2 linked regions of the Verrucosispora sp. NA02020 genome follow. The protein of the gene in region 1 interacts with the protein of each later gene in a pairwise test. Links are inferred from orthologs where the notes say so. Each region holds a gene or a part of one and is shown on either strand. Other genes may lie near its edges. The genes, in order: dnaE and rplL.

Evidence for each region.
Region 2: the proteins of dnaE (region 1) and rplL interact in binary tests that used the Escherichia coli proteins (3 or more experiments, as listed by UniProt). The link is inferred for Verrucosispora sp. NA02020 from one-to-one orthologs.

What each region holds. Positions count from the first base shown.
Region 1 is NZ_CP054923.1:2,436,654-2,453,648, forward strand. The notes cover bases 7,821-11,953. They hold dnaE (DNA polymerase III subunit alpha), read left to right. Parts: upstream 7,821-8,219; coding sequence 8,220-11,753; downstream 11,754-11,953. Other genes in these bases: HUT12_RS10750 (aminotransferase class V-fold PLP-dependent enzyme), read left to right, coding at 11,881-11,953. Also shown: HUT12_RS10705 (ABC transporter ATP-binding protein), read right to left, coding at 1-763; HUT12_RS10710 (response regulator transcription factor), read right to left, coding at 842-1,540; HUT12_RS10715 (sensor histidine kinase), read right to left, coding at 1,537-2,817; HUT12_RS10720 (GNAT family N-acetyltransferase), read left to right, coding at 2,908-3,495; HUT12_RS10725 (M48 family metallopeptidase), read right to left, coding at 3,524-5,491; HUT12_RS10730 (LemA family protein), read right to left, coding at 5,499-6,095; HUT12_RS10735 (permease prefix domain 1-containing protein), read right to left, coding at 6,234-7,178; HUT12_RS10740 (PadR family transcriptional regulator), read right to left, coding at 7,175-7,516; more of HUT12_RS10750, read left to right, coding at 11,954-12,918; HUT12_RS10755 (hypothetical protein), read right to left, coding at 13,035-13,622; HUT12_RS10760 (hypothetical protein), read right to left, coding at 13,619-14,206; HUT12_RS10765 (MFS transporter), read left to right, coding at 14,852-16,414; HUT12_RS10770 (TetR/AcrR family transcriptional regulator), read left to right, coding at 16,434-16,995. UniProt on the Escherichia coli protein: DNA polymerase III is a complex, multichain enzyme responsible for most of the replicative synthesis in bacteria. This DNA polymerase also exhibits 3' to 5' exonuclease activity. The alpha chain is the DNA polymerase catalytic subunit.
Region 2 is NZ_CP054923.1:6,386,171-6,397,445, forward strand. What follows is about bases 1-2,740. They hold rplL (50S ribosomal protein L7/L12), read right to left. Parts: upstream 1,694-2,740; coding sequence 1,307-1,693; downstream 1-1,306. Other genes in these bases: HUT12_RS28490 (DNA-directed RNA polymerase subunit beta), read right to left, coding at 1-735; rplJ (50S ribosomal protein L10), read right to left, coding at 1,747-2,295; HUT12_RS28505 (hypothetical protein), read right to left, coding at 2,622-2,740. Also shown: more of HUT12_RS28505, read right to left, coding at 2,741-3,311; HUT12_RS28510 (ABC transporter ATP-binding protein), read right to left, coding at 3,308-4,096; rplA (50S ribosomal protein L1), read right to left, coding at 4,178-4,894; rplK (50S ribosomal protein L11), read right to left, coding at 4,977-5,408; transcription termination/antitermination protein NusG, read right to left, coding at 5,624-6,346; preprotein translocase subunit SecE, read right to left, coding at 6,385-6,783; HUT12_RS28540 (MaoC family dehydratase), read right to left, coding at 7,194-7,586; HUT12_RS28545 (MaoC family dehydratase N-terminal domain-containing protein), read right to left, coding at 7,588-8,034; rpmG (50S ribosomal protein L33), read right to left, coding at 8,160-8,327; HUT12_RS28565 (bifunctional diguanylate cyclase/phosphodiesterase), read right to left, coding at 8,723-11,254. UniProt on the Escherichia coli protein: The binding site for several of the GTPase factors involved in protein synthesis (IF-2, EF-Tu, EF-G and RF3). Is thus essential for accurate translation.

The sequences.
Region 1 (16,995 bases):
CCCGGGCGCCGTCCAGGTCGACCAGGGTCACCCCGGGCTGGTCCCGCAGCCAACCGGCGTCGGTCTCCACCACCAGCTCGTAGCGGGGCGTGGTGTACGCGGCCCGCAGCTCGTCACGGCTGCCGGCGGCCCGGATCGACCCGTCGGCGATGATCACGAGGTCGTCGCAGAGCCGCTCGACGACATCCAACTGGTGGCTGGAGAAGAGCACCGGGGCACCGGCGGCGGCGCGCTCGCGCAGCACGGCCACGACGGTGTCCACGGCCATCGGGTCCAACCCGGAGAACGGCTCGTCGAGCACCAGCACCTCGGGGTCGTGCACCAGGGCGGCGGCGATCTGGGCACGCTGCTGGTTGCCCAGCGACAGCGTCTCCAGCAGGTCGTCGCCGCGCTCGCCGAGCCCGACCCGCTCCAGCAGGTCGTCGGTGGCGCGCCGGGCGCCCTCGGCGGTCAGCCCGTGCAGCCGGCCCAGGTAGACCACCTGCTCACGGACGCTCATCTTGGGATAGAGGCCGCGCTCCTCGGGCATGTAGCCGAACCGTCCCCGGATCTCGCGGCTCAGCGGCGCGTCCCGCCACGTCACCCGGCCCGAGTCGGCGGCGAGAACACCGAGGATGATCCGCATGGTGGTGGTCTTGCCGGCGCCGTTGCCGCCGACGAAGCCGGTCATCCGCCCGGCGACGACATCGAAGGACACATTCTTGAGCACCTGGCGGTCGCCGAAGCTGCGGTCGACGCCGTCGAGGCGGAGTACAGGGGTCACGTCCTCCACGCTAGGAGTTCGGTCCTCGACTGCCCTCCGTCCGTCGACGGAAATCCGGGCTCCTCCTCCGGGTGGAGATCACCCGCCGGGCCGGACCACCCCCTGTTCGTACGCGAAGACCACCGCCTGCACCCGGTCACGCAGACCCAACTTGGCCAGCACCCGGCTGACGTGCGACTTCACGGTGGCCTCGCCCAGGTGCAGGGCGGTGGCGATCTCGGCGTTGCTGGCTCCGCCGGCCACCAGGACCAGCACTTCCCGCTCCCGGGGGGTCAGGTCGCTCAGTGCCTCCTCCGGGGTGGGACCGCCGACGGTCCCGGTCGCGCCGCCCGGCCGGGCGAACGTGGCGATCACCCGGCGGGTGAGTTCCGGGGCGAGCAGACCGTCTCCCCGGGCCACCACCCGGATCGCGTCGACCAACGACTCCGGCGTGCCGTTCTTGAGCAGGAACCCGCTCGCCCCGGCGCGCAGCGCGGCGAACAGGTAGTCGTCCCGGTCGAACGTGGTGAGCATGAGTACGGCGGGGCCGCCCGGCTCGTCCGTCTCGGTGCTGATCCGGCGGGTGGCCTCCAACCCGTCCACGCCGGGCATCTCGACGTCCATCAGCACCACGTCCGGACGCAGCGCCCGCGCCATGGCGACCGCCCGTTCCCCGTCGGCGGCCTCGCCGACCACCTCGATGTCGTCCTCGATCTCCAGGATCACCCGGAAACCGGTCCGCACCAGGTGATGATCGTCGGCGAGCAGCACCCGGACCGGCGGCGTCGCCCCGGTCACGGCGTGCTCCCGGCCGCCAGCGGCAGCGGGAACCGGACCCGCACCCGCCACCCACCACCGGTACGCGGGCCCACCTCCAGCTCGCCGTCGTGGGTGGCGACCCGTTCCCGCATCCCGACCAGCCCCAACCCGTCGTCGTTCGCCGGGCGGGTGGCCCGTCCGTCGTCAGTCACCTCGACCTCCATCTCCTGGGCCAGATAACGGACCCGGACGTCGAGCAGGGTCGCCCCGCTCGCGTGTTTCAACACGTTGGTCACCGCCTCCTGCACCACCCGGTACGCGGCCTGGGACACCGACTCGGGCAGCGGCGTCGGGTCGCCGTACACGCCCAACGTGGCGTGCAGCCCGGCCTCCCGTGCCCGGTCGACCACGGTGGCGATCCGGTCGACCCCGGCGGGCTGCCCGGTGCCCTCCGGGCCGTTGTCCCGGGCACGCAGCACCCCGAGCATCCGGCGCAGCTCGTCCACCGCCGTCCGGGCCGACTCCTCGATCGAGGTGAGCGCGGTCCGTGCCTTGGCCGGATCCTTGTCGAAGACCCGACGGCACGCCGCCGCCTGCACACCCATCACCGACACGTGGTGGGCGACCACGTCGTGCAGCTCCCGGGCGATCCGGACCCGCTCGCCGACCACCGCGTGCTGCCGGGCCTCCGCCTGCGACCGGCGCAGCCGCTCGGCCTGCTCGGCCAGCTCGTGCTGCCGGCGGGCGGCGATCCAGGCGGTCTCGCCGAAGAAGTACGCGAACCCGAAGAACAACACGTTGATCAGCAGACCGGTGACGATCGCCGCGAGCACCGGCGGCACCGGCCCGAGCGCGTTCTCGAAGGAGTCCGGGGTGATCTCGTCGAGGCTGATCGAGTACGCGATGGCGAGCCAGGCGAACATGGCGGCGATGATGCCGATCCGCAGCCGCCGGGACATCCGGTGGTTCGGCCCCCAGGCGCCGAGCGTGAAGATGGCGGCGAACAGCGCCCACTGGGAGAGCTGCCACTCGGGGACGGCCCGGACCTGCGCACCGATGAACGCGGCGGACACGGCCAGCGTGGTCACGACCGGGTACCGGCGTCGCCAGATCAGCGGCAGCGGCACCGCGACGGTCCAGAGGATCTGTTCGAGCCAGGACGGCGGAGGCCCGAGCAGGAACGTGCCGGTGCTGCGGGCCAGCGTGAGGCTGAACAGGGCGATGACCGTCGCGGCCAGCCCGGCGTAGAGGTCCAGGCGCCGTTGCTCAGGCGTGGGGCCCGGCCGCCGCCAGTCGTCGCTGCTCTCGGTGGTCACCTGCTGAGAATGCCATCCCGCCGCATGGTGGGGCGGCGGGCACCTCCGGCGGCCGGATGAGGGATGTGCCACGCCGGTTACGCTGCCCCAGTGTTGACGCCTGACCTGCCGATCGAGACCGAGCGACTGCACCTGCGGCCCTTCCAGCCGTCCGATCTGACCGGCCTGCACGCCTACTTCGCCGACCCGGCCGCCCACCGCTACCTCTACAGCGAGGCACCCCTCGACCTCGACGGCACCCGCGAGGTGCTGGCGCGGCGGCAGCAGCGGACCGCGCTGCGGGAACAGGGCGACGCGATCCAGTTGGCGGTGGTGCTGCGGGAGACCGGGCAACTCGTCGGCGACGTGCTGTTGTGCTGGACCAGCGCGGAACACCGGCAGGGCGAGATCGGCTACCTGCTGCACCCGGACCACCGGGGACGCGGTTACGCGACCGAGGCGGCCCAGGCCATGCTGGCGCTGGCTTTCGACCGGTGCGACCTGCACCGGGTCGTCGGTCGGTTGGACGCCCGCAACACCGCCTCCGCCCAGGTTCTGACCCGGCTCGGTATGCGGCGCGAGGCGCACCTGCGGGAGAACGAGTACGTCAAGGGGGAGTGGGCCGACGAGGTCATCTACGCGATGCTGGCCCGCGAGTGGCAGGACCGCCGTCCGGTCGCCGCGCCGGTCGCGCCCTGACGGGCCCGACCGGCGGGTGGTGCGGCGGTCAGCCGATGCCGTCGCCGGCCATCGGCGGCAGCGGGCAGTGCAGCAGGCCGCAGATCGTCCGCAGCAGCTCGATCTCCGGCACGGTCATCATCCCGTCGTGGCTGATCACCGCCACCACGGCGGCGACCAGCCGCTCCTTGTCGCCCGGACGTAGTCCGTCCAGCACCGGCCAGGCGGTCTCCAACGCGTGTACGCCGTTCTCCGGCGGCGCGTACGGCAGGGAGGTGCCGGGCAGCAGCGTGGCGACACCGGCCTGGAACGCCTGCTCGGCGGCGGCCCGGTCACCGTGCCCGACCTGGGCCAGGAGGGCGAGCAGGTGGGCCGCCGCGGAACGGGAGTCGGTGAGCGTACGCCGGTCGGTGCGCCACCGGGAGTCCGGCTTGAGTGACTCCTGGATCTCGGCCAGCAGCAGTCGGGAGAGGCAGTACTCGGACACGTTGATCGCGCCGTCGGCGTGGATCAGCGTGAACACGGCCGCCATCAGCGACTCCAGTTCCCCGTTCGTACGGGCGCGCAGGGCCGGGAACGCCAGTTCGGCCAGGGGCAGCCGGAGCATCGGGTGCAGTCCGGCCACCTCGTCGGCCTCCCGCAGGGCGGCGTCGGCCAGCGCCTGACCGTGCTGCCGGGCGATCGCGTCGTACTGGTGCCGCCGTACGTCCGGCTCGGCCGCGAGCAGCAGCCCGAGCACCAGTGGCGCGGCCGAGTCCCGGTTGCGGGCCCGGTCCAGCAGCGGTTGCGGGATGCGGTCGAGGATCGCTGCGGCGTGCGTGTACGCCGTCTCGGTGGGTGCGGCCACCCGGCCCAGCATCTCGGCCGGCGCGACGCGTACCCGGGTGCCCTCCACCGGCAGCGCCGCTGCGGCCGGGCGGGCGGAGTCACGACGGCCCGGCGCGGTGCCGGGACCGCTCGGGGCCAGGCCGAGGGCGATGTCCTCCTGCCGTCCCGACGGCGGTGCGGCGGCCCAGCGCTGGGCGAGCTGCCGCAGCTCGTTCGGGTCGAACGAGGGCTCCAACGCCTGGATCCGCTTGGCCAGCGGCGGGTGGGTGGCGAGCCAGGACGCCCGGCCCGCCTCGCCGAAGAGCATGTGCCCCACCTCGTCGCGCTTGGGCGTGCGCAGCTCGGAGCCGTCGGAGAGGCCACCGATCTTCTTGAGTGCCCCGGCGATGCCGCTGGTCTGCCGGGTGAACTGCACGGCCGAGGCGTCGGCGAGGTACTCCCGCTGCCGGGACACCGACGCCTGGATGAGCCGGCCGGCGAGCACGCCGATGTACCCGGCCACCAGCAACGCCAGCCCGACCAGCATGAACGGCAGGGCACCACCGTTGTTGTTGCTGCGGCTCCGTCCGCCGCCGAGGGCGCCGGCCCGGGCCAGGCCCCGACCGACCACGGTCAGGAACAGGATGCCGAAGAGCAGGCCCATCAGCCGGATGTTGAGCCGCATGTCGCCGTTGACCACGTGGCTGAACTCGTGGGCGATGACGCCCTGGAGTTCGTCGCGGTTGAGCCGTTGCAACGCGCCCCGGGTGACCGCGACGGCCGCGTCGGAGGGGCTCCACCCCGCCGCGAAGGCGTTGATCGCCGTCTCCTCCGGGAGCACGTAGACCTCGGGCACGGGTACGCCGGAGGCCAGCGCCATCTCCTCGACGACGTTGCGCAGCCGCCGCATCTCCGGGTCGGTGGTGTCCGCCGGAACCGGGACCCCGCCCAGCTCACGGGCCACCTTCCCGCCACCGCCGCGAAGCGTGAGCGTCCGCAGCGTCGCGGCCAGCCCGATCGCGGCGACGGTGGCCACGGTGACCATGACAATCATCCCGGCGAGCTGGGGCGGGTTGCTGGTGCCGACGTTGAAGGCGAACACCACCGCGAGGTTCACCACCACCACGATGCCGATGACGGCCAGCACGAACAGCAGGACCAGGCGGGTCGACAGCCGGCGTACCTTGCGCTGTCGTTCGAAGAAGTTCATCGGTGCCTCAGAACGACACCTGCGGGGCGTTGCGCTGCGTCGGGTCGTCCGGCTGGAACAGCGCCGCCGGACCGAACGAGAACATCCCGGCCAGCATGCTCGCGGGGAACACCTCGCGCTTGTTGTTGTAGGCCATCACCGAGTCGTTGTACGCCTGCCGGGCGAAGGCGACCCGGTTCTCCGTGGAGGTCAGCTCCTCCGACAGTTGCATCATGTTCTGGTTGGCCTTGAGGTCCGGGTACGCCTCGGAGAGCGCGAACAGTCGGCCCAGCGTGGCGCTCAGCGCGTTCTCCGCGCCGCTGAGCTGCTGCATCGCCGCCGGGTCGCCGGGCGCGGCCGACGCGGCGGTCTGCGCGTTGACGGCGTTGTTGCGCGCCGAGATGACCGCCTCCAGCGTCTCCCGCTCGTGCTTGAGGTATCCCTTGGCGGTCTCCACCAGGTTGGGGATCAGGTCGTGCCGGCGGACCAGCTGCACGTCGATCTGCGCGAAGGCGTTGCGGTACGCGTTGCGGGCCCGGACCAGCCCGTTGTAGATCGACACGCCGAAGCCGAGCACCGCTACGACGATCACCACCAGACACAGCAATCCGATGATCAGTTCCATGGCCGCTCCCTCGGTTGCACGTCGGTTCCAGCGCTCATGATCGTACGGGCGACGGTCCAGAGCTGCCCGTTCTCCCCTGAGGTGTACGCCCGGTGAGGGCGGGACCGCTATGCGTCCCGCCCTCACCCGACTGTCGGATCAGCGTCCGGCCCGGTACGCCTTGACCGCGCTGTCGGCGACGTCCCAGATGGCGATCACGACGATCACCACGATGCTGATCCGGCTGACCGTGGCGAGGCCGCCGTCGCGCAGCCAGGCGAAACGGTCGACGAACTCCGGGTTGAGCAGCCGCTCGTCCTGGAGCAGCCAGATCGCCGGCACCGCGAAGCCCAGGTTGAGCAGGACGTTGACGCCGACCAGCGGCCAGGTCCACCGGCGGGCCCGGTACTTGGCGAACTCCAGACCGATGCTGGCGACCAGGACCACGAGGAACACCGGCAGCCAGAACGTCCAGAGCGCCGGGTCGAGGATCGGCAGCCGGTCGCCGTCACCGATCACCCGCTGGAACTGCTGCCACGGCAGGAAGGCGATGAACAGGACCAGGAACACGATCGAGGCCACCACGTCGGTGAGGCTGACGTCCCGCTCGACGGGTTCCTCGGGTAGTTGGTCGACGGTCCATTCCGGCAGGTGCAGCGGGGTGCCGAACCGTTCCATCGCCGCGAAGACAAGCGTCACCCAGAAGCCGATGTGCACCGCGACGTTGAACGCCGCCCCGATGCCCTCGCCGACCGCGCCGGCCGGGTTCTCGGCGGTGGTGGCCTCCAGCACGCCCATCAGCACGCCGACGACGGCGGGCACGGTGCTCAGCAGCACGATCATCAGGCGTTGCCAGGCCGGGTAGTACTCCGGGCCGATGAGCTGGAGTCTCCGGTCGCTGTAGCGAGCGGCCAACTGTGCCGGGTTGCCCAGCTCGGTGAGGACCTCGCGCTCGGCGGTGGTGGCGTCGAGCCCGGCGGCGGTCCGGCCGTCGACCATGTCGGCGATCGAGGCGCGCAACTCGTCGGCGATCTCCGCACGCCGTCCGGTCGGCACGGAACGCAGCGTGGCGGCGAGATACCGGTCGGTCAGGGAGGTCGTCATCTCCGGGCTCCTTCGATCAGGTCGGTCAGGGAGGTCTGTACGGCGGAGAGGTCGTCCAGCAGCCGGCGCAGCACCTGCTCGCCGGACTCGCTGGTGCGGTAGAACTTGCGCGGCCGGCTCTCCTCGGTGTTCCACTCGCTGCTCAGCAGCCCCTGCTCCTCCAGCCGGCGCAGCAGTGGATAGAGCGTGTTGGCGTCCACCGGGAAGCCGTGCCCGGTGAGCCGTTGCAGGAGTGCGTAGCCGTAGTCGGGTCGACGCAGCGCGACCAGGCTGGCCACCACCACCGTTCCCCGGCGTAGCTCCTGGAGGTGTGTCCGTAGGACGTCGTCGCTGACCATGCGTCACACGATAGTGTGTGCCACACAGCATTGTCCAGCGCGCAATAGTGTCCGCCACGCGACATGGTGTCAGCGCGAGGCGTTCCTCGCCACAAACGAGACCCCGCCCCCGCCCCGCCCCGCCCCCCCGGCCCCCCGCCCCCGCCCCCCGCTCTGCCCCTGCCCCGTGGGGCTGGCCCCAGTTGATCAAGAAGTTTTGATCACGGAAGGAGGGTGTCGAGGGCGCAAACTCCTTGGTCATCTGCTGCGCCCGCCCACTCTCGGCACAGCGCGCTCTGGTGCAGACGGTCCAGCGGGGAGCTGGCCGTGCCGACCTGACTTCCCGTCGCCAGGCTCTGTGGTTCCGCAGCTCATCGATCATGGAGTCGAGGTCGCGGATATGTACTGGTATGCGCGTTATGGAACTGCCACAACTCCATGATCGGCGGGGCGAGTGGCGGAGTGGTGGGCGGCGGAGTGGTGGGCGGCGGGTGGTGGGAGGTCGGGTGGTGGTGGGCGGGCGGTTGGTCGTACACGGTGATGGGCCTGGTCGACGGGGGCGCGGCCGCTACCTCGTCGGGTCGGTGGGGTCGGCCGCGCGTATCGGGCCAGCATGATCCGCGACACCTCGGCGGACCGGGGGTGCGCGGCGCGCTGGAACGGCCTCCGGCGGCAGGGTTAGGGTTAGCCCCGACCGTCTCGATCATCCGACCCGGGGGGCTCCGTGGGCGATTCGTTCGCGCATCTGCACGTGCACACGGAGTACTCGATGCTCGACGGTGCGGCCCGCCTCAAGGACCTGTTCGCCGAGGTCAAGCGGCAGGGGATGCCGGCCGTGGCGATGACCGACCACGGCAACATGCACGGCGCGAACGACTTCTACAAGCAGGCCATGGCCGCCGGGGTCACCCCGATCCTGGGCATCGAGGCGTACGTGGCGCCGGAGTCGCGGTTCCACAAGAAGCGGGTGCGCTGGGGTCGCCCGGAGCAGAAGAGCGACGACGTCTCCGGCAGTGGCGGTTACACGCACAAGACGATCTGGGCGCGCAACAAGACCGGCCTGCACAACCTCTTCACGCTGACCAGCAAGGCGTACACCGAGGGCTACTTCGTCAAGTGGCCCCGGATGGACGCCGAGCTGCTGGCCGAGTGCGCCGACGGGCTGATGGCGACCACCGGCTGCCCCTCCGGCGAGGTGCAGACCCGGCTGCGGCTCGGCCACGACGCGCAGGCCCTGGAGGCCGCCGCGAAGTACCAGGACATCTTCGGCAAGGAGAACTACTTCCTGGAGCTGATGGACCACGGCCTGGACATCGAGAAGAGGGTCCGGGACGGGCTGGTCGAGATCGGTCGCAAGCTGGGCATCCCGCCGGTGGTCACCAACGACTCGCACTACACGCACGAGGCGCAGTCCGAGGCGCACGACGTGCTGCTCTGCGTGCAGACCGGCAGCAACGTCGCCGACCCGAACCGGTTCAAGTTCGGCGGCAGCGGCTACTACATCAAGTCCGCCGACGAGATGCGCGGTGTGGACGGCTCCGACGTCTGGCTGGAGGGCTGCCGCAACACGCTGCTGGTGGCCGAGCGGGTCGACCCGACCGGGATGTTCGAGTTCCACAACCTGATGCCGCGCTTCCCGGTGCCCGAGGGCGAGACCGAGGAGTCCTGGTTCCGCAAGGAGACCTTCGTCGGCCTGGCCCGCCGCTACCCGCAGGGCATCCCCGAGGGCCACGTCGTGCAGGCCGAGTACGAGCTGGGCGTCATCATCCAGATGGGTTTCCCGTCGTACTTCCTCGTGGTCGCCGACTTCATCCAGTGGGCCAAGAACCAGGGCATCGCGGTCGGCCCCGGCCGGGGTTCGGCGGCCGGTTCGCTGGTCGCGTACGCGCTGGGCATCACCGACCTGGACCCGATCCCGCACGGGCTGATCTTCGAGCGGTTCCTCAACCCCGAGCGCGTCTCCATGCCGGATGTCGACATCGACTTCGACGAGCGTCGGCGCGGTGAGGTGATCAAGTACGTCACCGACAAGTGGGGCGAGGACAAGGTGGCGCAGATCGCCACCTTCGGCACGATCAAGGCGAAGGCCGCGATCAAGGACTCGGCGCGGGTGCTCGGCTACCCGTACGCGGTCGGCGACCGGATCACCAAGGCCATGCCGCCGGCCGTGATGGGCAAGGACATCCCGCTCGAAGGCATCTTCGACCCGAAGCACCCCCGGTATGCCGAGGCCGGCGAGATCCGGGGCATGTACGAGTCCGAGGCCGACGTCAAGAAGGTCATCGACACCGCCCGGGGCATCGAGGGGCTGATCCGGCAGACCGGTGTGCACGCCGCCGGTGTGATCATGTCGGCCGAGCCGATCATCGAGCACATCCCGCTGATGCGTCGGGACTCCGACGGGGTCATCATCACCCAGTTCGACTACCCGACGTGCGAGTCGCTCGGGCTGTTGAAGATGGACTTCCTCGGCCTGCGCAACCTCACCATCATCGACGACGCGGTCAAGAACATCCAGCTCAACCACGGCAAGGAACTCGACCTGCTGGGCCTGCCGCTGGACGACAAGCCCGCGTACGAGCTGCTGGCCCGGGGCGACACCCTGGGCGTGTTCCAACTCGACGGCGGGCCGATGCGGTCGCTGCTGCGGATGATGAAGCCGGACAACTTCGAGGACATCTCCGCCGTGCTGGCGCTGTACCGCCCCGGCCCGATGGGCGTCGACTCGCACACCAACTACGCGCTGCGCAAGAACGGCCTCCAGGAGATCACCCCGATCCACCCGGAGCTGGAGGAGCCGCTGCGGGAGATCCTCGCCCCCACCTACGGCCTGATCGTCTATCAGGAGCAGGTGCAGCGCGCCGCGCAGATCCTCGCCGGCTACACGCTCGGCCAGGCCGACCTGCTGCGTCGGGCGATGGGCAAGAAGAAGAAGGAGATCCTCGACAAGGAGTTCGGCCCGTTCCGGGACGGCTGCCGCGAACACGGCTACTCCGACGAGGCCGTCCAGAAGGTCTGGGACGTGCTGGTCCCGTTCGCCGGGTACGCCTTCAACAAGGCGCACTCGGCCGCGTACGGGCTGGTGTCGTACTGGACGGCGTACCTGAAGGCGCACTACCCGGCCGAGTACATGGCGGCGCTGCTGACCTCCGTCGGCGACGACAAGGACAAGATGGCCATGTACCTGTCGGAGTGCCGCCGGATGGGCATCCAGGTGCTGCCGCCGGACGTGAACACCTCCGCCGGGCCGTTCACCCCGGTCGGCAAGGAGATCCGCTTCGGCCTCGGCGCGATCCGCAACGTCGGCGCCAACGTGGTGGCGGCGATCATGCGGTGCCGCGACGAGAAGGGCGAGTACGCGGACTTCTACGACTTCCTGTCCAAGGTGGACGCGGTGGTCTGCAACAAGAAGACCATCGAATCGCTGATCAAGGCCGGGGCGTTCGACTCGCTCAAGCATTCGCGCAAGGCGCTGCTCACCGTGCACGCCGACGCCATCGACGCGTACGCCGACGTGAAGCGCAAGGAGGCCGTCGGCCAGTACGACCTCTTCGGTTCGGGCTTCGGCGACACCGAGACGGCGACCACCACCACGGTCATGCCCGTCATCAGCGACGGCGAGTGGGACAAGCGCGACAAGCTCGCGTTCGAACGCGAGATGCTCGGCCTGTACGTCTCCGACCACCCGCTGTTCGGTCTGGAACACGTGCTGAACGCGGCGGCCGACTGCACCATCGCCACCCTGTCCGAGGAGGGCACCGTGCCCGACGGCGCGGTGGTCACCCTCGCCGGCATCCTCTCCGGCGTGCAGCGTCGGGTCACCAAACAGGGCCGAGCGTGGGCCTCGGCGACCCTGGAGGACCTGGCCGGTGGGGTGGAGGCGCTGTTCTTCCCGAACACCTACGAGGTGATCGGACAGTACATCGCCGAGGACGCCATCGTGGTGGTCAAGGGCCGGATCGACCGGCGCGACGACACCCCCCGCATCATGGCGATGGACATGCAGTTGCCGGACGTCAGCAGCAACCCGGCGAGCAAACCGGTCACCCTGACGATTCCGGTCAACCGGCTCACGCCACCGCTCGCCGACCGGCTCAAGGAGACCCTGCTGCTGCATCCCGGCGACACCGAGGTGCACGTGAAGCTGCACCGCAGCGGGCGCGTCGAGACCTGGCGACTCGGCCTGTTCCGGGTCGCCGCCACCACCGCCCTGATGGGTGACCTCAAGAGCGTCCTCGGCCCCGCCAACGTGAGCTGACCCTGCTCGGCCTGCACGACACGGGTGCCGGAACGGTTCTCGGAACGCAGGCCCTTAGCGCGGGTCGGGAGCCAGGGCGCGCGGATTGGCGCTGGGGCGCGGGCGTGACCAGGGCTAACGTCGGGGCGTGGAACTGGAACAGGCACAGAAGCTGTGGCAACCACAGCCCGGATGGCTGAACACCGCCAGTTACGGGCTGCCGCCGGACCCGGCGTGGGAGGCGTTGCAGGACGCGCTCGCGGCGTGGCGAGCCGGACGCGGCTCGTGGGAGGGCTGGAGCGAGACGACCGACCGGTCCCGGGCCGCGTTCGCCCAGCTGGTCGGGGTGCCGGTGGCAGACGTGTCGGTCGGCGCCGTCGTCTCCCAGATGCTGGCCCCGGTCGCCGCCGCACTGCCCGCCGGGGCGCGGGTGGTCGTTCCCGAGGTCGAGTTCACCTCCAACCTCTTCCCGTGGCTGGTGCAGGAGGAACGGGGCGTGCAGGTTCGCACCGTACCGCTGGACGGGCTGGTCGACGCGATCGACGACAGCACCGACCTGGTGGCGTTCAGCCTGGTGCAGTCCGCCGACGGGACGGTGGCCGCGTACGACGAGATCGTCGCGGCGGCCCGAGCGCACGGCGCGCTCGTCGTGGTGGACGCCACCCAGGCGTGCGGCTGGCTGCCGTTCGACGCGAGCCGGGCCGACGTGGTCGTGGCCGGCGGCTACAAGTGGCTGATGGGACCGCGGGGCACCGCGTTCGCGTACCTCGATCCGGCCCTGCGGGAGCGGCTGCGGCCCGACGCCGCCGGCTGGTACGCGGGCCGAGACCCGCACGCCTCCTACTACGGGCCGCCGCTGCGGCTCGCCGACGACGCCCGCCGCTTCGACATCTCGCCGTCCTGGTTCAACTGGGTCGGCGCGGCCCCGGCGCTGGAACTGCTGCTGGAGATCGGGGTGCCGGCCGTGTACGCGCACGACGTGGCGCTGGCCAACCGGTTCCTCACCGGCTTGGGGCGACCGCCCGGCGACAGCGCGATCGTCACCGTGGAGGTGCCCGACGCGCAGCACAAGCTGGAACGGGCCGGGGTACGCGCAGCCGTCCGGGCCGGCCGGGTCCGCGCCTCCTTCCACCTCTACACCACCCCCGAGGACGTAGACCTGGCCCTCGACGCCCTGCTGTCCTGATGTAAGGAAGGGCCCCCTGTTACCGCCTGGTGTATAGCAGGGGACCCTTCCTAACGTCGTGGATCCGTCGACGGCCGGCACCCTGTTGGGGGTGCCGGCCGTCGTGGTGGTGTGGGTCAGCTGTTCCAGTGTGCGGCGACGAGGTCGGCGGCCTGTTGTTCCCACTGGGCGTAGTGGTCGGGGAATGCGGAGACCTGGACGGTCTGGGCGGCGACGGTCAAGGGCATGTCCTGCCAGCCGTCGACCTGCTTGAGGCCCTTGAGGAAGGCGAGGGTGGAGTATTCGGGGTCGGTGATCTGTTCGACGGTGCCCCAACCGGAGGAGGGGCGCTGCTGGAACAGTCCCTGGGAGTCGTGGTCGTTGCGGGCGCCGAGGTGGCCGAGGTTCTGCAGCTTGGACTCCTGGAATGCGGTGCCGATGGCGATGACGGCGGCGCGTTCGTTCATGTCGGCCTTCTTCGTCGCGGCGATGATGGCCTTGGCGTTGGCGATCTGCTCGTTGTCGAGGTCGATGTGGGACTGGGTGCCCTGCACGCCGTGCGGGATGAGGGTGGTGGTGTCGGGCTTGTCGGCCTGGATGGCGGCGGTGATGGGGTTGGTCGGTGTGGTGTCGGTGGTGCTGTGGTTGAGGGGTCCGGCGGCGAGGCCGCCGGCGACGGTGAGTCCGGCGATGGCGAGGACGCTCGTCGTGGTGGTGTGGGTCAGCTGTTCCAGTGTGCGGCGACGAGGTCGGCGGCCTGTTGTTCCCACTGGGCGTAGTGGTCGGGGAATGCGGAGACCTGGACGGTCTGGGCGGCGACGGTCAAGGGCATGTCCTGCCAGCCGTCGACCTGCTTGAGGCCCTTGAGGAAGGCGAGGGTGGAGTATTCGGGGTCGGTGATCTGTTCGACGGTGCCCCAACCGGAGGAGGGGCGCTGCTGGAACAGTCCCTGGGAGTCGTGGTCGTTGCGGGCGCCGAGGTGGCCGAGGTTCTGCAGCTTGGACTCCTGGAATGCGGTGCCGATGGCGATGACGGCGGCGCGTTCGTTCATGTCGGCCTTCTTCGTCGCGGCGATGATGGCCTTGGCGTTGGCGATCTGCTCGTTGTCGAGGTCGATGTGGGACTGGGTGCCCTGCACGCCGTGCGGGATGAGGGTGGTGGTGTCGGGCTTGTCGGCCTGGATGGCGGCGGTGATGGGGTTGGTCGGTGTGGTGTCGGTGGTGCTGTGGTTGAGGGGTCCGGCGGCGAGGCCGCCGGCGACGGTGAGTCCGGCGATGGCGAGGACGCTGTTGCGCAGCATGGTGTTCATGGGGGTAGCTCCATTCGGGGGTGGGACACCGCAGGGGGGTGGCGGTGCCGACGCCGTCAGGCGCTGGTGGCTTTGTTGGGGGTGGCCCTGGCTGGCGGGGCGTGGTGGCCGCTCGCGGTGCCGGGTCCAGGTGTAACGACTGGCGGAGGCGGGCCATTCCCGTGGGGATCCGGCGTAGCCGTACTCGGGCGTTGGCCCTGCGTGCCCAGTCCCCGATTACAACGTCCTCCGCCCGCCACGAATTCCGCCGCCCTGATGCCAGGAGCCGACAAAAGCCTCATAAGCGGCGCCTGGTCAGGCATGCCCACCGGAGGTGGGTTGATTTGTTGTCGCTATGGCAGCAACAAATCAACCCACCTCCTCGCTTCTCCCGTGCCCACGCGCCGAGGCGTTAAGAGGGGACCCTTCCTTGCGTCGGGGGTCCAGCGGGGTGGGGGTGGGTGCAAGGAGGGGTCCCCTGCTAACGCCTGGTGTATAGGAAGGGTCCCTTCCTTGCATCCGGCCCGGCGGGGGTTGCGGAGTGCGGGGGGAGGGGGTGATCGGGGTCACAGTGAATACGGATCGGTTCCGTATCGAAATTGGGGGGCCTAGGCTCGGGGGGGATTACGGTACTTGGCCGTATCGAAATGTGAAGGGTGTCGGGGGATGCAGCCGAACGAGAACACCGGGCACCCGAGGCGGTGGGCGATCCTGGCAGTGCTGGTGATCAGCCTGCTCGTCGTCGTCCTGGACAACACGATCCTCAACGTCGCCCTGCGTACGCTGGCCGACCCGGTGCACGGGCTCGGGGCCACCCAGGGTGAACTGGAGTGGTCCATCAACTCGTACACGCTGGTTTTCGCCGGGTTGCTGTTCACCTTCGGCGTGTGGGGTGACCGGGCCGGGCGGCGGCGGATGCTGCTGATCGGGCTGGTCCTCTTCGGACTGGCCTCGCTGCTCTCCGCGTACGCGCAGAGCCCGACCCAGCTGATCGCGGCCCGCGCACTGATGGGGGTCGGCGGCGCGGCGATCATGCCGGCGACCCTGTCGATCATCTCGAACGTCTTCGACCCGAGGGAGCGGGGACGGGCCATCGGTATCTGGGCCGGCGCGGTGGGGCTGGCGGTGGCGATCGGCCCGGTGCTCGGCGGACTGCTGCTGGAGCACTTCTGGTGGGGCTCGGTCTTCCTGATCAACGTGCCGGTGACGGCGCTCGGCGTGGTCCTGGTAGCGCTGTTGGTGCCCGAGTCGCGGGACCCCGCGCCGGGGCGCGTCGACGTGGTCGGTGTGCTGCTCTCGGTCGTCGGTCTGGTGACCCTGACGTTCGGCATCATCGACGGCGGCGAGCACGGCTTCGGTCGCCCGCTGGTCTGGGCCACGATTCTCGGCGGCCTGGCGGTGCTGGCCTGGTTCGTCGCGTACGAGCGGCGCAGCAGCCACCCGTCGCTGGACGTACGACTGTTCCGGGTGCCGCGTTTCGCCGCGCCGGTGGCGATGATCGGGCTGGTCTTCTTCGCCGCCATGGGCGTGATGTTCTTCAGCTCGTTCTATCTGCAACTGGTACGCGGCTACAGCCCGTTGCAGACCGGCCTGCTCTTCCTGCCGTTCGCGGTGGCCCAACTGGTCTTCGCGCCCCGTAGCGCCACCATGGTCCGCCGGTACGGTGCACGGGCGGTCTCGGCGGTGGGACTGCTGTTGACCACGGTGTCGTTGGGCGCGTTCGCCTTCGTCGACGCCACCACGCCGATCTGGGTGGTGCTGGTCGTCTTCTTCCTGCAGGGGACCGGGATGGCGAACATCATGCCGCCCGCCACGGAGTCGATCATGTCGGCGCTGCCCCGGGAGAAGGCGGGCGTCGGTTCCGCCGTCAGCAACACCATCCGCCAGGTGGCCGCCGCGCTCGGTGTCGCGGTGATCGGCTCGGTGCTGGCCGCCGGGTACCGCACCGGCATCGCCCCGACCGTGGCGGACCTGCCGGCCGAGGCACGGGCGGCGGCCGGGGAGTCGATCTCCGGCGCGTACGGCGTGGCCGGTCAGCTCGGACCGGCGGCGCCGCAGGTGATCGCGGCGGCCGACGACGCGTTCGTCTCGGCCATGCACCTGTCTGCGGTACTCGCCGCGCTGGTCGCGGCGGCCGGTGTCGCGGTGGCGCTGCGCTGGATGCCGGGGCGGGCCGCCGCCGCAGCGCCGACGCCGGTCGGCGAGCCCGAGTTGGCCGGTACGCCCTGATGTCAGGAACAATGCCGGCATGACGAGCAGCGCGGACGCCCCGCGACCGCCCGGTCGGCCGCGGAGCGTCCGCGCGGACGAGGCCATCGTCGAGGCGACCCTGGATCTGCTGGCGGAGGGCAGCACGATCGAGGCGATCTCGGTGGAGGCGATCGCCGCCCGGGCCGGAGTCGGCAAGGCCACCATCTACCGACGATGGCCGGGCAAGAACGCGCTGCTGAGCGACGCGTTGCGGACGCTCAAGGGCGACCCGCCGCAGCCGACTGGTCGGTCCGTCCGCGAGGACCTGATCACCCTGGTCAGCGCCATCGGGCATCACATCGACCCGCGCGCGGCGAAGATCATGCCGTGTCTGGTGCCGGTGGTGAAACGAGACCCCGAGCAGTACGCGCTCTACCAGAACATCATCGAGCCGCGCCGCGCGGTGATGCGGGAGGTGCTGCGACGCGGCGTACGCGACGGTGAACTCCGCGCCGACCTCGACGTCGAGGTCACCATGGCCATGCTCACCGGCCCGATGCTCATCCAGCGGGTGATGAACTGGAACCCGGACCTCGACACGACGACCCTCCCGGAGAAGG
Region 2 (11,275 bases), 3.9 Mb from region 1 along the record:
GTCCTTCTCGAGCGTGGTCATCATCAGCTCGGACCAGCCGAACTTCTCGCGGATCCGCTCGGCCGACCATCCGACGGCCTTGAGCAGGACCGTGACGGCCTGCCGACGCTTACGGTCGATGCGTACGCCGACCGTGTCGCGCTTGTCGATGTCGAACTCCAGCCAGGCACCCCGGCTGGGGATGACCTTGACGCTGGAGAGGTCGCGGTCGGAGGTCTTGTCCGGCTGCTTGTCGAAGTAGACGCCCGGCGAGCGGACGAGCTGGCTGACCACGACGCGCTCGGTGCCGTTGATGATGAAGGTGCCCTTCGGCGTCATCATCGGGAAGTCACCCATGAACACCGTCTGGCTCTTGATCTCGCCGGTGGTGTTGTTGGTGAACTCCGCGGTCACGAAGAGCGGCGCGCAGTAGGTCAGGTCCTTCTCCTTGCACTCCTCGATCGAGGCCTTGACCTCGTCGAAGCGCGGTGCCGAGAAGGAAAGCGACATGGTGCCAGAGAAGTCCTCAATGGGACTGATCTCGTCGAGGATTTCCGCGAGACCCGAGCGTGCGTGCGGGTCGTCCGCCGACCGGCCCTGCCAACCCTCGTTGCCGACGAGCCAGTCGAAGGACTCGTTCTGAATGGCAAGGAGGTTGGGGACCTCGAGGTGTTCGGTGATCCGACCGAAGGAAACTCGGCGGGGAGCGAATGCGCTCGACGTACGACTGGTCTTCGCAGGGCGGGAAGCTGCCAAGATGCGTCCTTCCGAGGACCGGTGCTGCAGAACGGCTGGTACGCGTGCACTCCAATGACCCCACCAGAAAATATCCACAAACGGACATTTCCGAGCAGGGGTCAAGTCGGAAGGCAGCGCAAACTAGCAGTGTAGCCGAGAGGCTAACCGCTGTCCAGCCCACCCCGCAGGAAGTTGCGGAACGAGCCTCGGGACCCTGGAAACGGGTCACACCGGGCCGCTCGGAACGCAACGTCCCTGCCGGGCCGCCCAGATGTCTGCGGCGGTGGTGCTGCCGCTTCATACCCAGCCGGTGGCCGTCGCAAGCGCGGAAGGTCTTGCTGATGTCAGCGTGCCTGGGAGTCCATGGTCGCGTCAAGGCCCGGTGCCGCCATCCGACGGTCTTTCCCACCCACGGGCGAAACCACTGCCGTTCGGGCCCGCGCCCGCCGCGATGCACACGCCCTGCTCATGACCGGTTCCGGGCAGTGAAACCACACGGCGGGCGCCGATCCGAGATCCGGATCGTCGCCCGCCGCGATGTGGGTGTGCCCCGGCTCACGTGAGCCGGTACGCCCGGGTGAGGCTCAGGTCACTTGAGGGTGACCTTGGCGCCCTCGCCCTCCAGCTTGGCCTTGGCCTTGTCGGCGGCCTCCTTGTTGACCTTCTCGAGGATCGCCTTCGGCGCGGCCTCGACCAGGTCCTTGGCCTCCTTGAGGCCCAGGCCGGTCAGCTCACGCACGACCTTGATGACCTGGATCTTCTTGCCACCGTCGGCGTCGAGGATGACGTCGAACTCGTCCTTCTCCGGCTCGGCCTCGGCGGCAGCGCCACCCTGGGCCGGGCCCGCCGCCATCGCGACCGGGGCGGCGGCGGTGACCTCGAAGGTCTCCTCGAACTGCTTCACGAACTCGGAGAGCTCGATCAGCGTCATCTCCTTGAACGCGTCGAGCAGCTCTTCGGTGCTGAGCTTCGCCATATCTGGCGTCCTTTCTGAATGGTTAACTAAGAACGTGGGTGCGCCGCGCGGCCTCAGGCCGCCTCGGCGCCCTCCTGCTCACGCTTCTTGTCCTGCAGGGCGGCCGCCAGACGGGCGGTCTTCGACAGCGGGGCCTGGAACAGGGCCGCGGCCTTGCTCAGGTTGCCCTTCATCGCGCCGGCCAGCTTGGCCAGCAGCACCTCACGGGACTCCAGGTCGGCGAGCTTCGTGACCTCGGCCGCGGAAATGGCCTTGCCCTCGAAGACGCCGCCCTTGATGACGAGCTTCGGGTTGGACTTCGCGAAGTCGCGAAGCCCCTTCGCCGCCTCGACGACGTCGCCCGAAACGAAAGTCAGCGCGGTAGGACCGGTGAACAGCTCGTCGAGGCCGGAGATACCCGCATCTGCCGCAGCACGCTTGGCCAGCGTGTTCTTGGCGACGGTGTAGGTGGTCTCCTTGCCGAGCGAGCGCCGCAGCTGGGTGAGCTGGGAAACCGTCAGACCGCGGTACTCGGTCAGCACGGTGGCACCCGCGCTGCGGAAGTTCTCCGTCAGCTCAGCAACGGCCGAGGCCTTGTCGGCCCGGATCGGCTTGTCCGCCATGTCCCTCCTCTCTCGTTACTCGAGGCTGGTCACCGTCGCAGACAGGCGCCTGTGACGGGGACGGAGGCATCGCGGCAACAGAAAAGCCCCGGCGCAGGGCGCACGGGGCGAGGTCGGCGGAGATCATCGCAGTCGGCGGACCACGGGGACTCTGCCAGTTTTCGCTTGCCGCCCTACGCGGGTCGCCCGTCTTCGCGGACCTTCGACCGTGCCGGAGCACGGTGACCAGCGGTCTCTGGGTGGAACTTCGCGGCCTAGGTTACGCCCTACTCCCGGTAGCCGCCAAATCGCCCCGGAGTGCGCTCGGTCACCACGGACGGTGAACGTCAGGCACGTCGATGGCGGGCACGCCGACAACCCGCCAGAAGCACGGCCGCCCAACCGAGCGCCCAGGCGGTCACCAGCACCCCGGTCGCCCACGACAGGGACCCCGCCAGCGCCCGCGCGGTGGTCAGCAACGGCGGGGCCAGCCACCGGAGCGCCGGGTCGACGCGGCCGAACACCAGGGCGAGGACCACACCGAGGACGAGCACCGCGACGCCGTACCCGGCGCTGCGCGTGACCGCCCGGCCGGCGAGGGCACCGAGCGCCACGGCAGCCGGCAGGGCGATCAGGTGCGCCCAGAGGCCGAGTGCCAGGCCGGCGACGATGGACCGGTCGTCCGGTCCGGTCGGCACGGCCATCCCGCCGAGCAGCCACGGGATCACCAGCGCGACCGCGATCAGACCCAGACCTGCGGTCGCCGCGGCGAGCAGTCCGGCCGCCCACTCCCGCGTCGGCCCGAGCGCGACCACGGCCAGCCGACGCTGAGCGTCCGGCTCCACGTCCAGCAGGATCTTGGTCTGCCAGGCCAGGACCGGAAAGAGGACCACCGCCGACACGCCGTAGGCCTCGGCCGGCTCGGCGCGGCCACCGCCGTAGAGGATGCCCAACACGAGCAGGCCGGCCAGGACCGGTGCCAGCGCCCGTCCGGTACGCAGGAAGCCCGCGAGCCGGAACCGGACCAGCGCGATCACGGCGCCACCTCGGAGGCCGCCCCGGCCAACGACTCGGTGACCTCCGACGACGCGTCGTGTCCGCGTACCCGGAGGACGCGGTGACCGTCGGCGCGCAGCCGGCGCACGGCGTCGGCGACGTCGGCAGCCGGGACCGCCACCTCCACCACGACGGTGGCCTCCGCACCGGCCCACGGCCCCTCGGCCACCGTCTGACCGTCGACGGTCCACTGCCGGGCACCCGGCAGGCGGGCCGTCTCACCGCGATGATCGCTGACCAGTACCGCACCGCCCTCGGCCAGCACCTCGCCCACGACCTCGGGGACCAGTTCGCGGGCAGCGGCGTCCAGGCCCTCCCAGGGCTCGTCGAGGACGAGCAGTCCCGGCGGGCGCAGCAGTGCCTGGGCCAGACCGACCTTCTGCGCGGTGCCCTTCGAGAGCTGGGGCAGCCGGCTGGCCCGGAAGGGTCCGAGACCGAGGCGCTCGACCCAGTGGTGCACCGCCCGGCCCGCCTCGTCACGAGCGAGTCCACGCACCCGGGCTGCCGCGTCGAGGTATCCCTCGACGGTGAAGGGCTGGTCGGCGGGAAAACGTTCCGGTACCCAGCCCACCACGGCCGGTCGATCGCGCACCCGCCCCCGGGACGGCGGCAGGATCCCGGCGACGAGTTGCAGCAGCGTCGACTTGCCGGCGCCGTTGCGCCCGTGCACCACCACCGCCTCGCCGGGCGCGATCTCGATCGTCACCGATCGAAGCACCCAGGGACCGGGACGGCGGTACCGCAGCCAGACGTCCTCCAGTCGCATCAGGCGAGCTTGCCACCTCGGTCACGGTGAAGGGGCCCCGCCACGGTCGTGTGGCGGGGCCCCTCGAGGCGTTCGTCCTGCTCAGCTGTCGGCCGAGCCCTCCTGCAGGTTCTTCACCAGGTTCGGGTCGATCGGCACGCCCGGGCCCATGGTCGTGGTGAGGGTGACCTTCTTGAGGTACTTGCCCTTCGCCGCGGACGGCTTGGCCCGCAGCACCTCGTCCAGGACCGCCACGTAGTTGTCCACCAGCTGGGTCTCGGAGAACGAGGCCTTGCCGATGATCAGGTGCAGGTTGGAGTGCTTGTCCACCCGGAAGGTGATCTTGCCGCCCTTGATGTCCGCGACCGCCTTGGTGACGTCCATGGTCACCGTGCCGGTCTTCGGGTTCGGCATCAGACCGCGCGGGCCCAGGATCCGCGCGATCCGGCCGATCTTGGCCATCTGGTCCGGCGTGGCGATCGCCGCGTCGAAGTCCAACCAACCGCCCTGGATCCGGGCGACCAACTCGTCGGTACCCACCTCGTCGGCACCGGCGGCGACGGCCTCCTCGGCCTTCGCGCCGGCGGCGAAGACGATCACGCGGGCGGTCTTACCGGTGCCGTGCGGCAGGTTGACCGTGCCGCGGACCATCTGGTCCGCCTTGCGGGGGTCGACGCCGAGGCGCATGGCGACCTCGACCGTGGCGTCGAACTTGACGTTGGTCGTCTCCTTGGCCAGCTTCACGGCCTCGGCGGGGGTGTAGAGCTTCGACCGGTCGATGACCTCGGCGGCCTTGCGGTAGCTCTTGCTGCGCTGCATTTCTGTCTACTCCTGTGGTTTCTGGCGGGCCGCGGTGCTCGCGCGCCCTCCCACGATCCGTACGGGTCGCTGGTGACCGAGATCAGTCGGTGACGTTCAGGCCCATCGACCGGGCGGTGCCGGCGATGATCTTCTCAGCCTGGTCGAGGTCGTTGGCGTTGAGGTCGGCCATCTTCTTCTCGGCGATCTCACGCAGCTGGGCGCGGGTCACCGAGCCGACCTTCTGGGTGTGCGGGACGCCCGAGCCCTTCGCCACACCAGCGGCCTTGATCAGCAGCCGGGCGGCGGGCGGGGTCTTCAGCACGAAGGTGAAGGACCGGTCCTCGTACACGCTGATCTCGGCGGGGACGACATCGCCCCGCTGCGACTCGGTCTGCGCGTTGTAGGACTTGCAGAACTCCATGATGTTCACGCCGTGCTGACCGAGCGCAGGGCCCACCGGCGGCGCCGGGGTGGCCTGGCCCGCCGGCAGCTGAAGCGTGAACGTCTTGACGAGCTTCTTCTTCGGAGGCATGTCACTTCCTGGGGCTTGGAACTGGGAATTGTTCGCACCGACGTCGCCGTCGAGCGCGCACGGTCAGCGCGTGTGGGACGGCGGCGACGTTCTAGGGTAGCGCAGGTCGGAATCCACCCGCCCACAGAGGTTGCCCGACGGGGGCGGGACGGGCCAGACGAACGACGGCGACCGCCGACGACGACCCTCTGGGCCGTCGCCGACGGTCGATGCGATCAGATCTTGGCGACCTGGTTGAAGTTCAGCTCCACCGGCGTCTCCCGGCCGAAGATCGACACCAGCACCTTGAGCTTCTGCTGGTCGGCGTTGATCTCACTGATCGTGGCCGGCAGCGACGCGAAGGCGCCGTCGGTGACCGTCACCGAGTCGCCGACCTCGAAGTCGAGGACCTTGATCTCCGGCTTGGCCTTCTTCTGCTCGGTCTCGACGGACGGCGCCAGCCACTTCAGCACCTCGTCGAGGCTCAGCGGGGCCGGACGGTCGGCCCGGTCCGTGGCACCCACGAAGCCGGTCACCCCGGGCGTGTTGCGCACGCAGGAGTAGGACTCGGCGGTCAGCTCCATCCGGACCAGGATGTAGCCCGGGAAGACCTTCGCCTGGACCTGGGACCGCTTGCCGTTCTTGACCTCGACCTCTTCCCGGGTCGGCACCTCGACCTGGTAGATGTAGTCCTCCATGTCGAGGGACGTGATCCGGGTCTCGAGGTTGGTCTTGACCTTGTTCTCATAGCCGGCGTACGAGTGCACCACATACCAGTCGCCCGGCGCGTAGCGCAGCTTCTGCCGCAGCTCCGCGACCGGGTCGTAGTCCTCGTCGGGTGCGGGCTCCGTCGTCGCGAACTCCGGCTCGCTGGCGGCCTCGACCGACTCGTCGTTCGCCGCCGTCGCCACCGTGGACTGCTCGTCCGGGGTCTCGGCGGTCTCGTCGTACTCAGGCACGCTTGCTCACTTCCGTCACTATCGGCACAGTCAGCCGGTCAGCTGGGGTTGCCGAAGACCCACAACACGCCCTTCGCGAAGGCGTAGTCAAGGCCGGCCACGATCGTCAGCATCATCGCGACGAATGCGACCACCACGGCCGTGTAGGTCAGCAGCTCCTTGCGCGTCGGCCAGATGACCTTACGCAGTTCGGCCACGACCTCGCGGATGAAACGCGCGACGCGGCCGAACAGGCCCACCTTGTCGGCATCGGCACGCGTCTTCGACCGGCTGTCGGCGGAATCCGCCTTCGCCCGTTCGCGGGTGGCGGTGCCGCCCCGCGATACCAGATCGTCCGCGTCGGTGGCGTCGTCGTCGGCACCGTCACCGTCGTTGACCACCTCGTCGTTCAGGCGGTCGTCGTCGGCGTCCTCGCCGCGCCGCTTGTTGTCGGCCACTTCGCCCTCCGTCGCGGGATGTCGGGGTCGCACGCGGTACGCGTACGCGGCGCTGGTCACGCCGGCCGGACCAACCGTCCCGGGACGGGCCGCGGCCGGCGGATCAACCGGAGGGGCCCCGATGCCTCGGAACCTCTCCGCCGATGCCACCACCACGGGCCGCACGCCACCGAGCGGTGACGCGACCCACGGAACGGTCAGGCCTGAGGCGCAGGGGTGACAGGACTTGAACCTGCAGCCTGCGGTTTTGGAGACCGCTGCTCTGCCAATTGAGCTACACCCCTGTGTGGCAACGTTCGTCCCACCCGGTCACACGACCAGGCAGGAGTCACTTGCCCCACGGCGGACCAGTGTACGGGTAGGGACCCGACTTTCCCAACCGGTCTGCCGATCGCGGCGAGCGGTGCCGGTCAGCCCGTCGTCCGCACGATGGCCCGCGCCTGCGACAACACCTTCTCGCCCTGACAGGTGGCGGTGATGTCGAGCCTGGTCAGGCCCGCATCGGTGACCTCGCGGACGACTGCGGTCACCACGATCTCGGTGCCCTGGTCGTCGTCCGGCACCACCACCGGACGGGTGAACCGGACGTTGTAGTCGACCACCGCGTCGGGTCCACCGGCCCAGGCGGTGACGGCCCTGCCGACCAGCGCCATGGTGAACATGCCGTGCGCGATCACGCCCGGCAGACCGACCTTGGTGGCGAACCTGTCGTTCCAGTGGATCGGGTTGAAGTCGCCCGAGGCGCCGGCGTAGCGGACCAGGTCCGCCCGGGTCACTCGGAACGTCTGGGTGGTCAGCTCCATGTCAGGCCTCCCCGCGTACGACGAGCTTGGACCAGACCGTGACCACCGGCTCGCCGGCGGTCGTGCTGACCTCGGTCCGGGTGGTCAGGAACTCGTGACCACCCCGGCTGGTGATGTCCTCCACGACGTTGACGCAGACCAGCTCGTCGCCGGCCGCCACCGGGCGGGTGTACGCGAACCGCTGGTCGCCGTGGACGACCCGGCTGTAGTCGACGCCGAGGGCCGGGTCCTCGACGATCTGACGGCTGGCGGCCATGGTGATCACCACGGGGAAGGTCGGCGGCGCGACCACGTCCGGATGGCCCAGGGCACGGGCCGCCTCCGGATCGTGGTAGGCGGGATCGGTGGCCCCGATCGCCGTCGCGAACTCACGGATCTTCTCGCGGCCCACCTGGTAGGGGGCGGTCGGCGGAAAACTGCGGCCGACGAAGGAGTGGTCCAGGGACATGTCGCGAACCTACACGCAACGCACGAACGCCGATCCGCGCGGTCGACGTCGGCCCGAGGGCCGCGCCGCCGCACGAACCGGCGATCGTGGTACGCGTCGACCCGGGCCGAGTCGGCCCGGACGGGTCAGCGGGTCTCGCGGTGAACGGTGTGCCGACCGTCCCGGGGGCAGAACTTCTTCAGCTCGATGCGGTCCGGGTCGTTACGGCGGTTCTTGCGCGTGATGTAGTTGCGCTCCTTGCACTCCACACACGCCAAAGTGATCTTCGGCCGGACATCGGTCGCCTTCGCCACGGCGGAGTGCCTTCCTCGCTAACGGATACAACTACAGCGCTACAGCGTACGCACCACAAGGGCGGACACGCAAAGCGGGCGCCCAAGGCGCCCGTGCCACCGACCGCCGGAATGCTCCGGACGGACGAGAGTAGCGGTGGCCGGACTTGAACCGGCGACACAGCGATTATGAGCCGCTTGCTCTACCATCTGAGCTACACCGCCGTGGTGGGCCCAGCCGGACCCTCTGAGCCCCCTTACGGAATCGAACCGTAGACCTTCTCCTTACCATGGAGACGCTCTGCCGACTGAGCTAAGGGGGCCTGCGCGATCACTCGGTGGCCGCGGCAGAGGTAAGAGTACACGGCCCTACCGCGCTGGTGAAATCGGATCCCCGGGGACGTCGGACACCCAGCTCAGGGGACCACTCGCAGGCGCGGCAGCTCGTTGTCGGTGATCGACTCCGGGTCGACCTGGGCGCCGAACCAGGCCTCCAGCCGCTCGTACGGCAGCGGGCGGCTGAACAGGAATCCCTGGCCGATCTCGCAGCCGATGTCCTGGAGCAGTTCCAGGGTCAGCTCGCTCTCCACTCCCTCGGCCACCACGGTCAGGCCGAACTGTTGCGAGAGGGTCACCACGGCGTTGACGATCGCCAGGTCACCGGGATCGGTCGCCATGCCCTGGACGAAGGAGTGGTCCACCTTCACCTCGTGCACCGGCAACCGGCGCAGGTGGGCCAGCGAGGAACTGCCGGTGCCGAAGTCGTCCACCGAGAGCCGTACACCGAGGTCCCGCAGGCGGCGCAGGGTCGGGATGGGCCGGTCGGTGCCGTCCAGCACCCCGGCCTCCTCGATCTCCAGGGTCAACAGCTGCGCCGGTACGTCGTACTCCGCCAGCAACTCGCGCACCCGCTCCGGGAAGTGCTGGTCGTTGAGCGTACGCGCGGAGATGTTGACCGCGACGGCGAGCGACTGGCCGCCGTGCGCCCAGTCACGGCTGTGGCGCAGCCCCTCCCGCAGCACGAACTCGGTGAGTCGCCCGAGCTGGCCGGTGTGTTCGGCCACCGCGACGAAGTCCTGTGGGGCGACCGTGCCGTGGGTGGGATGCTCCCACCGGGCCAGGCACTCCACTCCCACCAGACGCCGGTCGCGCAGCGTCACCTTCGGCTGGTAGTAGATCTCCAGTTCGCCGTTCTCCAGGGCGCTGCGCAGGTCGCCGGCGAGACCCAGCCGGTGCAGCGCACGCGACTCCAGGGCCGGTGTGTAGAGCTGCACGCTGCCGGGGACTGACTTGGCGGCCGACGCCGCCACGTCCACCCGTTGCAGCAACGTCGCCGGATCGCTGCCGTGATCCGGATGCACCACCACGCCGACGGCGGTGTCCACGTCCAACGTGAGGGCGTCGAAGACCATCTCGTCCCGGATCTGCTCGCGCAGGTGGCCGGCGAGTTCCACCGCCGCCTCGGCACTCTCCAGACGCAACGTCACCAGGAACTCGTCGCCGCCGGCCCGACCGACCAGGGCCGCCGACGGTACGCATCCACGCAGCCGGTCGGCGACCTCGACCAGCACCTTGTCCCCCGCGGCGTGCCCGAGGGACTCGTTGACCTGGCGCAGGCGGTCGACGTCGAAGAGCAGCAGCGCCACCACCTCGCCGGGGGCCCGGATCCGGACCGCCTCGGTCAGCGCGCCGAGGATCCGACGGCGGTTGGGCAGTTTGGTGAGCCCGTCGTGGTACGCGTCGTGCCGCAACCGGTCGACCAGGCGCGAGTTCTCCAGCGCGACCGCCGCGTGGGCGGCGACCGTCTCGAAGACGGTCACGTCCGCGGCCCGGAACGAGTTGGTGTCGCCGAGCCGGTTGATCACCTCAAGGGTGCCGATGACCGCCTTGCCGGACCGCAGCGGCACCACGATCACGTCCTTGACCGAGGTCGACTCCAGCGTGTCGCGCAACTCCAGGTCGTCGCCGCCCAGCCGACTGCTGACCGCCACGGTCTCCTGCCGGGCCACCGCGACGTCCCGCAACGCGGCCGGGCTGTGCGTGGAGTCCAGCAGGCCGGGCTTGCCCTCCTGGGCGGTCAGCAGCACCTCCGGGTGGCGGCCCTGGGCCGGCAACCAGAGGGTGGCGGACTCCGCCTGCATCAGGCTGCGGATCCGGACCAGCAACGCGTCGATCAGGTTGCCGTCCGGTCCGCTCTCGGTGATCCCCTTGGTGAACTCGTACATCTCGGCGACCGTGCGGTGCTGCCGGAAGAACTGGGCGTACGAGCCGTAGACCAGCGCGAAGGCGATGCCCAGACCGGCGAAGAGGAACACCGCCCAGGGCGTGCCCTCCAGCGCGATGATGATCACCAGGCCGATGGCGAGGTTGATCGTGACCGCGAGCAGCATCGGCGGCGCCGCCCGGAGCATCTCCCGCCCGGCCTGCCAGCCCTGCACCACGGAGACCACCGCGACCACGGCGGCCAACGCGACGAGGGTGTGCGTACCCACGGCGACGGTCAGCACGGCCCAGGTACCCGGACCGACGCCACCCGGCTGCGGCAACACGTGGTAGACCACGGTCGCCAGAGATGTCGCTATCGCCGCGAGCGCGACGTTGAACCAGAACTTCGCCGGCAGCAGTTTGCGGCGGATCTGCACCACGATGGCGGCGGCCGTGTACGCCAGCACCACCGACAGCGGCGGCAGCAGATAGAGGGCGACGACCAACGGGATCTCGGTCGGCGTGGCGGCGAGCGCCTGACGCCGCACCACGACGTTGATGGTCGGCAGTGCGGCGGCCACCATCGCCGCCGTGAGCAGCAACGTCATCGGCCAGTCCCCCAGGGAGGGGGACGTCGTCAGCCCGAGGATCAGTGAGAAGACGACAGCACCAAGCGCCAACGGCCCGGTGACCAGCCAGGCGTACTCCGTCCGCCGTCGGATGGGGCGGGGGCGAGGCGTCATGGCTCCCCTAGCGACCTGAAC